2 regions of the Maritalea sp. S77 genome follow, and region 1 is predicted to be linked to the other one. Evidence: riboswitches for the same ligand, from Rfam matches in the RefSeq annotation. Region 1 holds a riboswitch; the other holds the start of a gene.
The links. A riboswitch is a leader RNA that binds a small molecule or an ion and turns the genes downstream of it on or off. The one in region 1 is predicted to bind FMN.
Positions count from the first base shown of each region.

Region 2: it holds a riboswitch for FMN, as region 1 does, so the genes downstream of both, ACP15Y_RS12675 (DMT family transporter) here and ribD (bifunctional diaminohydroxyphosphoribosylaminopyrimidine deaminase/5-amino-6-(5-phosphoribosylamino)uracil reductase RibD) in region 1, are expected to answer to the same signal.

Region 1 covers NZ_JBNAGG010000002.1:189,096-196,583, forward strand. The annotation lists gene ACP15Y_RS08600 (pseudouridine synthase) at 1-323, opposite strand, end outside; gene ACP15Y_RS08605 (gamma-glutamylcyclotransferase family protein) at 337-906, opposite strand; gene ACP15Y_RS08610 (AraC family transcriptional regulator) at 1,024-1,881, shown strand; gene ACP15Y_RS08615 (GyrI-like domain-containing protein) at 1,884-2,522, shown strand; FMN riboswitch at 2,604-2,755, shown strand; gene ribD (bifunctional diaminohydroxyphosphoribosylaminopyrimidine deaminase/5-amino-6-(5-phosphoribosylamino)uracil reductase RibD) at 2,874-3,905, shown strand; gene ACP15Y_RS08625 (riboflavin synthase) at 3,886-4,494, shown strand; gene ribB (3,4-dihydroxy-2-butanone-4-phosphate synthase) at 4,470-5,687, shown strand; gene ribH (6,7-dimethyl-8-ribityllumazine synthase) at 5,689-6,174, shown strand; gene ACP15Y_RS08640 (MFS transporter) at 6,329-7,488, shown strand, end outside.
Region 2 covers NZ_JBNAGG010000003.1:374,009-381,496, forward strand. The annotation lists gene ACP15Y_RS12665 (formylglycine-generating enzyme family protein) at 1-20, opposite strand, end outside; gene nirK (copper-containing nitrite reductase) at 95-1,201, opposite strand; gene ACP15Y_RS12675 (DMT family transporter) at 1,399-2,325, opposite strand; FMN riboswitch at 2,431-2,583, opposite strand; gene ACP15Y_RS12680 (hypothetical protein) at 2,759-3,565, shown strand; gene ACP15Y_RS12685 (hypothetical protein) at 3,706-4,503, shown strand; gene ACP15Y_RS12690 (NAD(P)/FAD-dependent oxidoreductase) at 4,543-5,739, shown strand; gene ACP15Y_RS12695 (DUF2189 domain-containing protein) at 5,866-6,651, shown strand; gene ACP15Y_RS12700 (N-acetyltransferase family protein) at 6,640-7,110, opposite strand; gene ACP15Y_RS12705 (alpha/beta hydrolase) at 7,229-7,488, shown strand, end outside.

The sequences.
Region 1 (7,488 bases):
TCGTCCTTTTCCGCATGGCCCCACGCCAGTGCTTGATAAATCTTTCTGGTGTGTCGGCGTTCAAATTGCAACCCGATATGGCGGTGGGCATTGGCATTTTTTGCCAAAATCACAATGCCGGAAGTATCCATATCTAGACGGTGGATAATCCGTGCATCTGCGCAATATTGCTTCGCACGATATTCCAGGCAATCCCACAGATTTTCCGCTTTGCCCGGCACGGTGAGCAGGCCAGAGGGCTTGTCCACCACCAGCAAATCATCGTCTTCGAATATGACCCTCAAAGGGTCTTTGGGCGGTTGGTAGTCCAGCGGTGGGCGCATGAATGGCTTTGCCCTAGACGCTTTCAGCCGTCAGTAGGTGATCAAAACCACTCTTTTTGAGTAGCATTTCTGCTTCCAGTTTGCCGGGGCGTTGTGGATCGGGATCGGGCATGTGGTCAAAGCTTGCCAAATGGTCCTGATGATGTTGCGGCAAGTTGTTTTGCATGGCCCCAGAAAGGCAAAGCGCCCAATACCATGTGTATGGTTTTGGCGGTGCGGTGTCTGGTTCTGCAATATAGGTGACTGTTTGGAATTGGTCGCCATGATTAGTTTGCACCAAGAAATTTGCGTCGCGAATATAGGTGGTTGGCAGGGTCAGGTGAATGCCTTCAATCCGGTCCAAGATGGAAGCTTCTTCCATGTGCATTTCATAGACCACGCCATATACCCGGTCAGCTTCATTATTGGTCTTGAAGATGGTGCCTTTGCCAGATCCACCATGGTCATCATGACCGACCTTGCCGAAATTCACGCTGTAACTGGGCGCGAAGGCGGTGGCGACAGGGCGGGCCGTTGGGCACCTATTCTGCAACCGCTCATTTAAAAGGTTTGAGCCATATGCAAAATAGAAATAAGTCGACATGTGTATTCCCTCTGGTCGAAAGTGCCGCGCGTTGAGCCAAATTTCAAAATGCGCAAGATTTATCAAGTGCGTTTGTGTTTGCTTGTAACCCGAGCCAGTCAAAAGGAAAAGATCAGAATGCAAATGAGCCAACAGCAGCTTAGCTATCGTAAGCGGATCGATCGGGTGGTCAATTATATTTATGACCATTTGGACGAGCCGATTGATTTGCAGCTTCTGGCTGATGTGGCGTGTATGTCGCCTTATCATTGGCATCGGGTTTATCGTGCGATTCAAGGCGAAACAATTGCGGCCACTGTGAAGCGGTTGCGGTTGCATCGCGCAGCGGGGCAATTGGCACAAAGCAAAATCTCAATTGAGGAGATTTCTGAACGGTCAGGCTATTCCAGCTTGGCTGCCTTTTCTCGGGCTTTCACGCAAACTTATGGCAAGCCGCCAGCGCAATATCGTCGTGCAGGTGCACATGTGAAATTGCAAGCGGCTATTGAACAGGGAGAAGGGCATTTGTACCCCGTAGAAATCAAAACGATTGAGCCAATGACCATGATTGGCCTGCCGCATCAGGGCAGCTATATGCACATTGGGCGCGCGTTTGATCTTGTGTTTGGTTGGGTGGGGCAGGCAGGCTTGTTGCCGCGTCTCAACCACTCCATGGCAACCTATTATGATGATCCGGACAGTGTGCCGGAGCCGCAGTTACGCTCGTTCGCAGGGGCTGTATTTGATGGCGAAGTTGAAATGCCGGATCATTTTGAGAAACGTACAATTGAAGGTGGGCGCTATGCGGTGCTGCACTATCGCGGTGCCTATGCGGAGATGCCGTATGCTTATCGGTGGCTTTATGGCACATGGTTGAACAATCAAGGGGTTGAGTTGCGCGATGCGCCTTGCGTTGAGGATTATCTCAATAATCCACGCGAAGTGGCCCCCGCCGATTTGCTGACGGATATTTATATGCCGTTGGCGGAGGACTGATCATGGAAAAACTCGAATTTAAGAAAAGCGATAAGGCTTTTTATTCTGGCAAAGCCGGGCGTATTGATCGGCTGGATGTGCCACCCATGAATTATTTGATGATTGATGGGGATGGTGGCCCGGTGGGGGAGAGCTATCCGACCTCATTGGCCGCGCTTTATGGGTTGAGCTATGGCCTAAAGTTTCTGTCGAAAACCGAATTTGAAAAAGATTTTGTGGTGGGGCCATTGCAGGGGCTTTGGTGGGCAGAAGATATGGACACCTTTATCACCCGCCAAAAAGATCAATGGTTGTGGACCATGATGATCCGCCAGCCTGATTGGCTGACCGCAGATCATTTGGAGCAAGTAAGGGCGCAGACCATCGCGAAAAACGCCAAAAAGAAAGAGCCGCCAACCAGTGAGGCATTGCTGCGCAAAGTACGGCTTGAAACCTATCATGAGGGTGATTGTGTTCAGGTTTTACACGTGGGTTCTTATGATGATGAGGGCCCGATTCTGCACAAAATACATCATGAATTTATTCCCGAACACGGGTTGAAGATGCATATGAAACATCATGAGATTTATCTGAATGATCCCCGACGCGTCGCGCCGGAAAAGCTAAAAACCATTTTGCGTCAACCTGTTACCTTCGCATAGATTGTTCGACTAAAGCGCTAAATCTGTTGTCTTTACGTTTGTTAAGAAATGGCGTAGGTTCTTCGCCATTGGCCGCAGTGCGGCTGTTCTCGGGGCGGGGTGAAATTCCCCACCGGCGGTAATTGGAGAAATCCATCAGCCCGCGAGCGCCTTTTGGCTCCTGCCAGAAGGGTCTAGCAGATCCGGTGTAATTCCGGAGCCGACGGTTAAAGTCCGGATGTGAGAGAACAAAGACAGGCAACGCCCGTAATGGGTGATTGCGCCTATTGTCTTAGCGGACGTGCGCCTTGGCGTATGCCGTTCGTGTCGTCTGGCACGTGTTTCGCCCTATCATGAATGTGAGGTGGGCGAATGGATTTAGAACCAATCGTTAAAACAACATCAGAGTTTACGCCCGTTGGGCAGGCATTTCGCTATGCCTTGAAAGCTGCGCGGCTTTTTGAAGGCGCAACAGCGCCCAATCCGCCAGTGGGTTGTGCTTTGCTGGATGCGGATGGGGGCATTTTGTCTATCGGCGCACATCAGGCTGCCGGTGGTCCACATGCAGAGCGTGCCGCGCTTGCGGAGTTACCCCCGGGGGTGAAACCCCACACCGCTGTCGTCACGTTAGAACCGTGTGCTCATTATGGCCGTACGCCACCCTGCGTTGATGGGTTGATTGACGCTGGTGTGAAAGAGGTTTGGATCGGCGCGAAAGATTCAAATCCACGCGTTGTTGGCGGCGGTGCAGGCAAACTGCGCGAAGTCGGCATCGAGGTGCACTTTCTTTCAGACATTCAGGAGCGTTGGGCGCAAGACTTTGACTTGGATTGCCAACGTTTGATTGCGCCGTTTTTGCACTATGCCCGCACCCAAATGCCCTTTGTTACTTTGAAAGTGGCGGAGGATGCTCAAGGCAGCATGATCCCACCTGCTGGTGAGAAAACGTTCACGCGGCCATCTTCCCTTAAATTTGCCCACAAGCTGCGCCGCCGTGCGGATGCAATCATTACAGGCTCGGGCACCGTGCTGGCCGACGATCCGCATTTTACCGTTCGGCGTGTTGAAGATTTTGAAGGTAAGCGCCGCCCATTGGTCATTCTTGATCGGCGCGGGCGTGTTGACCAAACCTACCTGGCCGCTGCACGTAGTCGAGGTTTTTCACCCACCATTGCAACCGATTTGAAAGCGGCCCTCGTCGCGTTGGGCCAGCGTGGATGCATGGAAGTTTTGGTGGAAGCCGGGCCGAGTTTAGCGGCAGCTTGCCGGGACCAAAATCTAGTTCAATTGGACATCACCATTCAACGGCAATCGGATGCGGACGTGATCCGCGCGACCTATGCCGAAGCCGCATTGAACGGCAAAACATATAAAGGAGACGCCGATGTTTTCGGGAATCATTGATCGCCTTGGAAAGATCAAAGCCCTGCGTGATGAGGATGGTGCGCGCATATTTGAGATCAATACGAGCTACGATGATTTGGCCTTGGGCGAAAGCGTTGCCGTAAATGGCGTGTGCCTCACTGTGGTAACGTTTGATGCAACTGGCGTGGCAGAGTTCTACGTCAGCCCTGAAAGTTTGGACCGGACGTCAATAGGTGCTTTGCAAGTCGGCGATTTGGTCAATTTGGAGCGCGCGGTCGCGCTGGAAACAAAGCTTTCCGGCCATTTGGTGCAAGGCCATGTGGATGGCATTGCCACCCTTTCTTCCATTGAGGAGAAGGCGGGCGCGCATCTGATTGAGCTGGAACTGCCGCAATCCTTGGGTCGATATTGTGTTGAGAAAGGTTCCATCTCGTTGGATGGGATCAGCCTGACCATCAATACACTTGAAGATCATGCGGACGGTGCGCGGATTGGGTTGACCATTATTCCCCACACATGGACCCACACCAATCTGCAATCACGGCAGGTGGGTGATCAAATCCATGTGGAAAATGATGTTATTGCAAAATATGTGGAGCGGCTATGTCTCGGTTACAACGCGCAGTAGAGCATTTGAAAAATGGCGGCATGATCGTTCTCACCGACGATGAAGACCGCGAAAATGAAGGCGATTTGGTGGTGGCAGCACAGTTTGCCACGCCTGAAACCATTCGGTTTATGGCCAAGGAAGGTTGCGGCTTGATCTGTTTGCCCATGCTGGGTGAGCAAATCGACAAGCTTGGCTTGCCGCCGATGGTCAAGCAAAATCGGGCCAACCGTTCAACGGCATTCACCGTGTCGATCGAAGCGCGTGAAGGCATCACCACGGGCATTTCCGCTTATGATCGGTCGCAAACCATTTTGACGGCCATCAAGTCTGGTGTGCTGCCGGGTGAGATTGTTTCACCTGGCCATGTGTTCCCACTGCGGGCGGCTGACGGCGGATGTCGTGTGCGCAACGGCCATACCGAAGCATCTGTGGATTTGATGCAATTGGCAGGTCTTACACCTGCGGCAGTGATCTGCGAAGTGATGGGTGAAGATGGCCACATGGCGAAGGGGGAAGAGCTTGAAGGCTTTGCCGAACGCCATGATTTGCCGATGCTTTCCATCGCCGAACTTGTTGCTCATTTGGGCGGCCCTGCGCGCAATGAAAAGCGATTGGTGTCGCGTGTGGCTGAAAGCCAGTTGCCCACCCACCATGCCGCAAATGATTTCGAAATCGTCGCTTATCGTGAAGTGAGCAGTGGCGAAGAGCATGTGGCGCTGCTTAGCCAGCCTTTGGGCGATAACCCTTTAGTGCGGGTGCATTCTGAATGTTTGACGGGCGATGCTTTCGGGTCCAAGCGATGCGATTGCGGGCCGCAATTGCAAGCAGCGATGGCGGAAATCGATGCCCATCCTGATGGCGGTGTGGTGGTTTATCTGCGTGGCCATGAGGGGCGAGGCATTGGTCTTGGCAACAAGGTTCGTGCCTATCAGTTGCAAGATAAAGGCATGGACACAGTCGATGCCAACCGTGCGCTTGGCTTGCCTGTTGATGCGCGTCAATTTGATATTGCAGCGGCCATTTTGAAAGATTTGGGGCTGAACAAGATCAGCCTGCTGTCCAATAACCCGGCCAAGGCGAAAGCACTGGAGAATATGGGTATTGGATTGAATGAAGTGCGTCCCTTGCAAGTGGGTGAAACTGCGCAAAATGCTGCCTATCTCTCCACAAAACGCGAAAAACTAAACCATAATCTACCGGAAAAAATCTAATATGACTGAGCAAGTTAAAAGCCGTGGCAAAACAACGATCATCGACAATGCCCGCGTGGCGATTGTGGTGAGTCAGTTTAATCCCAAAGTCACGCATGGCCTGTTGGATGGGGCGCGGCTTGAGCTGGCGGATGCCGGATTGAAGTTAGCCGAATCCGATATTTTTGATGCGCCGGGCGCGTTTGAAATGCCGCTGATTGCAAAGAAGCTCGCCAAGTCTGGTCAATATGATGGTGTGGTTTGTTTGGGCTGCGTTATCAAAGGCGATACAGCGCATTTTGAGTTCATCTCTTTGGGTGCCACCATGGGTATTGTTGAGGCAAGTTTGGAAACTGAAGTGCCGATTTGCTTTGGTATTTTGACCACTTATACTCAGGAACAGGCCGTGGTACGCAGTTCTAATGATGCGGAAAATAAAGGCCGAGAGGCAGTCGCCGCATGTCTTGGTTCACTCGCGACATTGCAGCATATCGAGCAACTTGCCTAATCTTTCTCTGCCCTGACCGGCTCACAAGGTTGGGGCAGATATATGCAATTCGCCAAGATAAAACTTGAGTACTAAACGGTAATTATATTTGAATTTCGGGTTGAACCGAATTTGGTTTTCTCTATCTATATGGGTATAGATGGGAGAGGACTTAATGAAGTTACCTAAGAATAAGCACATGCGGCGTATACTGGCCGCGCAATTGCCAGCGGACTTTGCCGATTGGCTGGATTATGTGGCGATAATATCTTTATTTACCTATGCGTGGCAGGTCGACCCAGTTTATTTCGCCTGGTTTATCGTTGCTCTCACATTGCCCTATGTCTTTATCGGCCCGTTTTCCGGTGCACTGGTGGATCGTTTAGACATTCGCATGGTGATGGTGCTGTCCAATCTGGGGCGGGCGATGACCACTTTTGCTTTGGCCTTTGCCGGGCAACCGGAAATCATGCTCGCCTTGGTCGCTGTGCGGGGCGTGGTGGATAGTTTCTTTTCTCCCGCAAAACAGGTTGCCATTCAAGCTTTGTCGGAGCGTGAAGAGCTGATGTCGACCAATGGCTTCAGCCATATCATCAATCAGATGTCAAAAGTGGCTGGCCCGGCAGTTGGCGGTGCGCTTTTGCTGATCATCAGTCCGCAAATGGTGTTTGTGGTCAATGGGGCCATTTCCCTTTGTGCGCTTTTGATTTTGGTGACGCTGCCGAGCAATATTCGCGAAGTGAAAAAGCTGGAAGATGGGGAAGCAAAGAAATCCATGTTCTCAGAAGCCGCCGAAGGCTTCAAAGTGGTTCTGGCCAAGCCAGCACTTTGGGTCACAATTGGCTTGGGCGCGATGGGCTTTTTTGCTATTTTCTTGCACGACACCTTGATCGGGCCTATGACACGTGAGCTTGGGTTTGGCGAGAACATTCTCGGTCTGTCCGTCGCCGCCGTTGGCGCGGGGGGCGTTGCAGGTGCGCTGGCCATTGGCAGCATTAAAAAGCAGATTCATCCTTATTTGATCATTGGCCCGTCAATGATGATCGTGTCTTTGTTCACTGCTGGTTTGGGCCTCATTGCGATCAATGGTTGGGCAATTCCGAGCTATGCATTTGTTGGAGCATTCTTCACAGTTGGTGTTATTGGCGCGGGGACTTTTGTGCCTTTGCGCACGGTGCTTCAGCTCGAAACACCACCAGATAAGATGGGACGTGTTACGGCTGTAAATGAGACAGCCAGCATTGTCGCGATGTTGGGCGCGCCGTTTATTGGGGCCACTTTGGCGTCAATTTTTGAACTGGGTGTCCCATTTATTGCAGGCGGCATCTTGGCGTT
Region 2 (7,488 bases), on a different contig from region 1:
TTGAAATGATCAGCGGTCATCCTTACCACTCCTGAGAAAAAGCCCGGCCGATGAGAAACCGGCCGGGCAATTATCGCTTAATTGGTCAATCGCCCTATTTGGTGATTGGGCCGGGGGCTTTCACCTGTTTCATCAGGTCATCGTCCCAATCGCCATCCACGAGGAAGTGGGCTGTGGCGCCAAGTTCAACCGCCTCGATGAGGTTGTGGTTCACATAGGCATAAACACCGGGCTGCAAGAACTCGTAGAATGCAGCACCAGCTGAACCACCGCGGATGAACCATGTTTCAAGGTCTTTTTCAGGTGGGTTGTTGAACTTGCCTGTTTCCCAAACATAGTCGCCATGGCCACCAATCAAGTGTGGACGTGTGTCGCGGTTGGCTTGTGAGTGCACAATCAATACTTTGTCGCCAACATTGGCCTTCAGCGCATTGTCGCCTGTAAGGGCACCTTTTTTGCCGTTGAACACCACATGGGTTGGGATCAAGCCGCGCATGGTTTCAATTTGGTCTGAGAAGCTCTCAGAGACGGTTTCGTATGTTTTGTATTCACCATTTTCGTCGCGTGGGATGTAGAAATCCTGCTCGCCGATGATGAAGACTTTGTCATAGCGCAGTGGATTGCCTTTTTCATCCTTCAGGCCATCACGTGGCAACACCATAATGGTGCCGTTCATGCCTGACACAACGTGCCATGGGATCATAGAACCGCCGGGGGCACAGTGATAAACAAAGGTGCCAGGGCGTGTGGCTTTAAAGCGCAAGACAACTTGTTCGCCGGGGGCAACTTCGGTCAATGCACCGCCGCCCAATGCACCTGTTGAGGCGTGGAAGTCGATATTGTGCAGCAGCTCGTTGCTTTCTGGGTTGATGAGGGTCAGCTCAACATAGTCGCCTTCATGCACAACCATCATCGGGCCAGGCACAGTGCCATCATAAGTCATGGCATGAGTTGTTGTGCCTTCATCATCAACTTCCCAGATTTTCTCCTGAATGGTCATTTCGAATTCAACGACCTTTGGAGGGCCTGATGCGACTTGCTCATGCTCGTGAACGAATGGCGGTGGTGCCAGTTTCACTTTTTTGCGTGGCATATCGTCGATATTGTCAGCGGCGAGAGCTTGTGGTGACAAGTTGGCCACTGCTGTGAGGGCTGCGGCTGTGCCGAGAGCTCCAAAAATTGTTTGACGACGGGTAACCATGACGTTCTCCTTTAAGATCTCATTCGTTGGTCTTGATGAGGAGAAGTTAGCTTTTGAAGCTGTCGGTTTCTTTGTTCTATATCAAATAAAAATCGCCAATTTGTCGAAAAATATTGTCAATTCAAATAGATAACATGTGTTTTATTGATCTGGATCAATAAAGGGGGCGCTTCGCCCCCTTGATCTCATGTATTTATTTATGGCTTTTGCTTTGCTTCACGCTGCGCAATATAAAGTGAGGCTACGATGATAAGCGCCGCACCAACCCACAAATTGCCTGTGGGCACCCAGCCAAACACCAAAAGGCCACCTAACACATTGAAGGGCAATTTGAGGTGATCAAAGGGTTGCACATATGCTGCATCAGCAGTGGCATAGGCCTTGGTGATCAAAAATTGCGCGATCGCCACCAGAAGACCAGCGGCAATGATATAGACCAGTGCGCTATTGTTGGAGATCATAAAGCCATCCAACAAGTTCATTTCTGCATTGCCTTGCGTTGCCATGATGGCGAAAAGGGCATTGGCGGGGGTGGTGAGCAGCAGCAAATAGAGCGTGATTGAATCGGCTTGCTCGGTTTTGGTCAGCTCCTTGGTGAACAAAGAAGTGATGGCCCAAAAAAGGGCTGCCCCTACGGGCAACAGAGAATTAACTGTGAAGCCTTCGGCCCATGGCTCCAAAATCACCATGCCGCCGATAAAGCCCACCAAAGTGGCAGCCCAGCGGGCGGGACCAACTTTTTCTCTGAGGATAAGCGCTGCGCCGATGGTGACGAAAAATGTTGAGGTCATAATCAAGGCGATGGCCTGCCAAATGGGGACTCCTTTTGCGAGACCCAACACCCAAAGTTGGACACCGATGGAGGCGGCCACGACCCGCAAAATGTGCATGATAGGGCGCTCTGTTTTCAGCGCACCAGATCCCATTTTCATCACCAGTGGGAGCATGATGATGAAGGCCAATAGATATTCCCAAAAAGCAGCGGCTGTTGATGGCGTGCCATGGGTAAGTGTGGCCAATTGAGTGAGTGAATTGACGGCAGCGAAAGCGATGCCTGCGCCGACCATATAAAGCCCCGCCAAGATGGCCGGGTGACGCAAAGAAAGATTTGCAGACTGATCCATGTGTCGAGTTCCTCTCCGAACCGATATGAATCAGGGCGTGATAAGGGAGAACCGAACAGACTTGACTTGTGAAACGCACCACTGGCGCACAAATCAGACAGTCCGGCCTCTTCTCTTTCATCCGGACTATGACCGTCGGCTTCGGAATTGCACCGAAATCTGCTTGACCCTTTTAACCAATGCTAAAAGGCGCTCGCGGGCTGATGGATTGCGCCAATCACCGCCGGTGGGGAATTTCGCCCCGCCCTGAGAAGGTTATGCTTTTAGACTATTCCAAAAGCGAATTGCTTTTAGCATGTGGCTTTGAAATGTGGCAAGCAGATATGCGGTAAGGGAAGAATAATTGCGATTATGCAGGGACTTAGACTTGACAGTGCTGTTGAAGATAGCATGATCATTTCGTACATCTATCGGTAATTTTGAGAGATATTTTATGAATGGTTTGAATATATTTTATGTGGCCGTCTGGCGTGTTTTTGCGAATCTAAATGTGGCGTTTCGGATAAGTGCGTTCTGGTTTGGTGCAATAATACTGATTAGTAGCGCCACATGGTACGTCAGCGAGTTTGCGCTAGATATGTGGAACAAGGAACAGCATGTGCAACTTGCGATCCAAATCGCACCGATTCTAGTGGGAGTACAACTTCTTTGTGCTTTTTTCGGTTTGACAGTGGTTGCAGTAGGGTGGCACAGATTTTCGTTGTTAAATGAGAATCCAAACGGCTTTGTAATTGATCTACCGACCGGAAAAATGAAGTCTTGTCTTTGGGCTGCGTTTAAATTCTGGCTTGCGATTGTTCTGTTGTTGATAGTTGTTGCTATATTTTCAACTCAGTTAGGGGCATTGGTTGGCGAGTTTCAGCCGGTTTTGTCGTTCGTAATTTCAATTCTTTATGGTGTTGTTTTGGTTGGGCCGGCAATGTTGCTGCCTGCGGCTTCGATAGATCAACAGCTGGGTATTGCTAGAATGGTCGACATTGTTCGGCAAAACTTCGGGTTTCTACTGGTACTAAGCACTATTTATGTCCTGTTTTCACTAGGTATGAATTTTGTTTTGAATTTTGCTGAAAATAACTACCTGCAGACGTCAAATGCTGTTGTACTGATACTTGTTTGGTTGGTGCAAACCGCATTTCGCTGGATCTCGGTGATGTTCGGGTTGAGCTATGTGACGGAGCTTTATCGTAGCATTGTTTTGAATAATGTAGTTTCCACAGAGCAAGTTAAGCCATCATTCTAGACTACCAATAGCTTGATTTTATGTGGGGTTCGCTTTGGATTAAGAGCGAGCCCGTTGATTAAGATGTATGGCTTTAGATCGGCTCTGGTTTTCGGGGTAGGTTCATTTTCATTTCTAAACTGATGTTTGAAAGAGTTTTTATGAAGGGTTTAAAAATCCTATATGTTGCCGCTTGGCGAATTTTTGCTCATATGGGCATTGCCTTTAAAATTAGTGCACCGTGGCTCGGCATAGCATGTGTTTGCTTAGCGGTGTTTGCCTTTGGGTTTCCGATGATGGGCTCAGCCATGACTTTTATCGGCATCGTGCTGAGTTTTGCGACTTTGTTAGGCGCCTTGAGTTGTATTGCAATTGGTTGGCACCGATATTCTTTGTTGGCAGAAGTTCCAGAAGGTTGGTTTTATCGTCCAGGAAAGAAAGAGTTGAAGGCATACTTCATAACGTTGTTTAAGTTTTGTCTTGTGTTTTTGGCTTTCTTGCTAATCGTTCAGATAATTTTTTTCGCGTGTGGGCTTGTTGCTCGACTTATTCTTTTAATGGAAACGGTGCCGCCATTTTTCATGCAGATTGCTGGAACTGCAGTCACTTTTGTCTCGGGTGTCCTGTTTACAGGGCTTGCTATTGTTTTGCCGGCTGCGGCACTGCGCCATGATTATTCGTTGGCCGACGCCTATGCTGCAGCAAAGAAAAATTTAAGTACTTTGATCGTTTTCTCTATCGGCTACTCCCTCATATCATTTTTGTATGACCTTGCCTTAGATAATGCTGAGGTGATGAAAACGCCCGGACCGTTGGACCTTGGACTTGTCACGATGCTTGCATTTGTGGTGATCAGCACTTGGTTTTTTATATTGTTTAGCATTGGCTATCTCTCCGAGCTGTATCGCACGTTCGTGCTCGAAGAAGAAACCGATGCAAAGCTAGAACCATCAACCTAGATTGCCAAGGGTTTGATTTCCGCGTAAGGCTCGTCGCAAATGGAGGCGAGCCTTTTGCGTAAAGTGGATGTGTTGATTATTGGCGCCGGTGCTGCGGGCATGATGGCGGCGGCGGAGGCTGGGAAGCGTGGGCGCCGTGTTTTGCTGGTGGATCATGCGAAAAAGGCGGGCGACAAAATCCGCATTTCTGGTGGTGGGCGCTGCAATTTCACCAATATAAACACAAGTTTCAAACAGTTTTTGAGCGAAAATCCACGCTTTGCTATTTCGCCGCTTAAGCGTTTTTCGGCGCAAGACTTTATTGGTCGTGTACGGGCCCGAGGCATCGCCTTTCACGAAAAGACACTTGGGCAGCTCTTTTGCGATGAAAGCGCGCAGCAGATTATTGATATGTTGTTGGACGATTTGCACGAAGCAGGTGTGGAACTTCGGTTGCGCACGCAGGTGCATGGGGTTGAAAAGACCGAAAATGGATTTCTGATCGATCTGGGCGACGAGCGGGTGCAGGCAGAAAAACTGGTTGTGGCGACGGGCGGCAAATCAATCCCGAAGATGGGTGCGACCAGTTTGGGCTACGATCTGGCGCAGCAATTTGGCTTGCGGGTGGTGGAAACAAGGCCGGCGCTTGTGCCCTTAACATTTGATCAATCCACTTTGGCCCCGATCAAAGCGCTGGCCGGTGTTGCGCTTGATCCGGTGCAGGTGAGCCATGGCAAGACGCGGTTTGATGAAGCGCTGTTATTTACCCATCGTGGTTTAAGTGGACCAGCAATTTTGCAGATTTCTTCTTTTTGGCGCGAGGGCGATCAGGTCAAGGTCAATATGTTGCCAGGACAGGATGTGTTTGGCCAATTGCGGGCCGCGAGGCAGGAAAATGGCAAGCGGGCCGTGCAAACTGTTCTAAGCCAATGGTTGCCAAAGCGGGTTGTAGAATTTGTGATGGATGAACATAAGATCGCTGGCAATCTGGCTGACATGAGCGACAAGAAGCTGAAAACTCTTGCGGACAGCGTGGCGCGTTGGGCGCTTAAGCCCACCGGCTCTGAAGGTTATCGCACGGCGGAAGTGACTTTGGGCGGCGTTGCAACTGACGAGTTGGACAACCGCACCATGGAATCAAAAAAAGTGCCGGGACTTTATTTTGCGGGCGAAGTGGTGGACATGACCGGTTGGCTCGGGGGCTATAATTTCCAGTGGGCTTGGTCTTCCGCCTGGGTGGCGGGACAAGCCGTTTAAAAACAAATTGCCAGCGGCAACAAACCTTGCTTTGATGCGCAAAGGGGATGATCAATCCGTGTTTGATGTGGAGGCATCATGCATTGCGATTGGAGACTATTTTCATCTGTTCGGTTAGGGGGAGACATGACCGAAAACACACAAGCTGCAACGCGTCCGGGCGGGTTGCCGCAAATTAATAAAATTGGATTTTCTGATATTGGACAAGCCTTGGGCCAGGGCTGGCACGATTTTATGCGTGCGCCGCTTTATGGCCTTATCTTTGGCGGATTTTATGCTGTGGGCGGGTTGGCCATTTTGGCCGCGCTTACGGTTTATGACATGCCATGGATGATCATTCCCGTTGCTATCGGCTTTCCGCTTATTGGGCCATTTGTTGCCGTTGGGCTTTATGAAGTGTCGCGACGGTTGCAAGCAGGTGAGCCGCTGAATATGGGCGAAATCTTTGCCATTATGTTTCGGCAGAAAGATCGTCAATTGGGTTGGATGGCCTTTGTGATCCTGTTTATTTTTTGGATATGGGTCTATCAAGTGCGCCTTTTGTTGGCGTTGTTTTTGGGCTTTAAGAGCTTTTCGTCCATCGGTATGTTTCTCACCGTGATCACCACCACGTCTGAAGGCTTGGGCTTTTTGGCCGTTGGCACTTTGGTGGGGGCAGGCATTGCCTTTGTGCTCTATGCCTCAACTGTGGTGGCGATGCCGCTTTTGTTGGAGCGGGAGCTGGATTTTGTCTCGGCCATCATCACCAGCTTTAAGGCGGTGACGATGAATTTTGTGCCGATGCTGGGATTTGCTGCGGTGATTGTGGTGTTCACTTTTGTGGCGATGGTGCCTGCCTTCTTGGGGCTGGTGTTGGCGCTGCCAGTTTTGGGGCACGCCACTTGGCATCTTTATAAAAAGCTAGTGGTTTAAGCGCAGGGTTAGGCCCGACGCATTGACGGGCCTTTTGCCATGGATCTTGCCTTTGGTGCGTTTAAACGGTTTGAAGCCCATAAATTCATAAAGCCGCTGGGCAGGTTTGTTGCCGTCCAGCATCTGTACGTCTAGTGGGCGTTCAGTGTTGTCCATCACATATCTTATAAGACATTGCCCGATACCCTCGCCAAAATAGTCTGGCGAAACATAGAGCCAGGTGAGCTGACGGGGCCTAAAGGCGGCAAATCCCTTGACGGTTCGGCTCTCGAGGCATTCTGCCAAGATGATGCGATTTGAAAAGAAACCTTCTGCCATATGGCACTTTTGCAAAGGTGCAAAAGCAGCGTCAGACACCTGCGCTGCACTGAGTTCGATTTGGCGCGCTGCATCATGTATGGCGCAGACGATTGGCCAGTCCGAATCCCGATAATTGCGAACGGTGATGTCCTTCTCCATTTTTGAATTGAATATGATTTTCGTCTTCTTCGTCAAGCATTTGAAAGATTGATGGTGACGGGACGAAACTAATTGCCTGTTTGGGGCGTATCTTTATAGAGAGACGCTTGGAGGCTTTGTGCGCATTGTGATTTGGACTTTGGTGGTTTTGGCATTGATGGGCGGTGTGCTCGCTTGGGTGGCCCTTTATCCACCCGCGCGTGATCGTGCGCTCATCGGGTTGAGCCATGTGATGGCACCAGCCTATAGCGGCACGGCTCGGGAGGAGCGGTTTGGACCATTGGCGCGTCACCGCCTTGATGTTTATCCGGGTGCCGCTGAGGACAGTTCTGAAAAGCCGATCATCATTTTCTATTATGGCGGTGGCTGGCGGGCTGG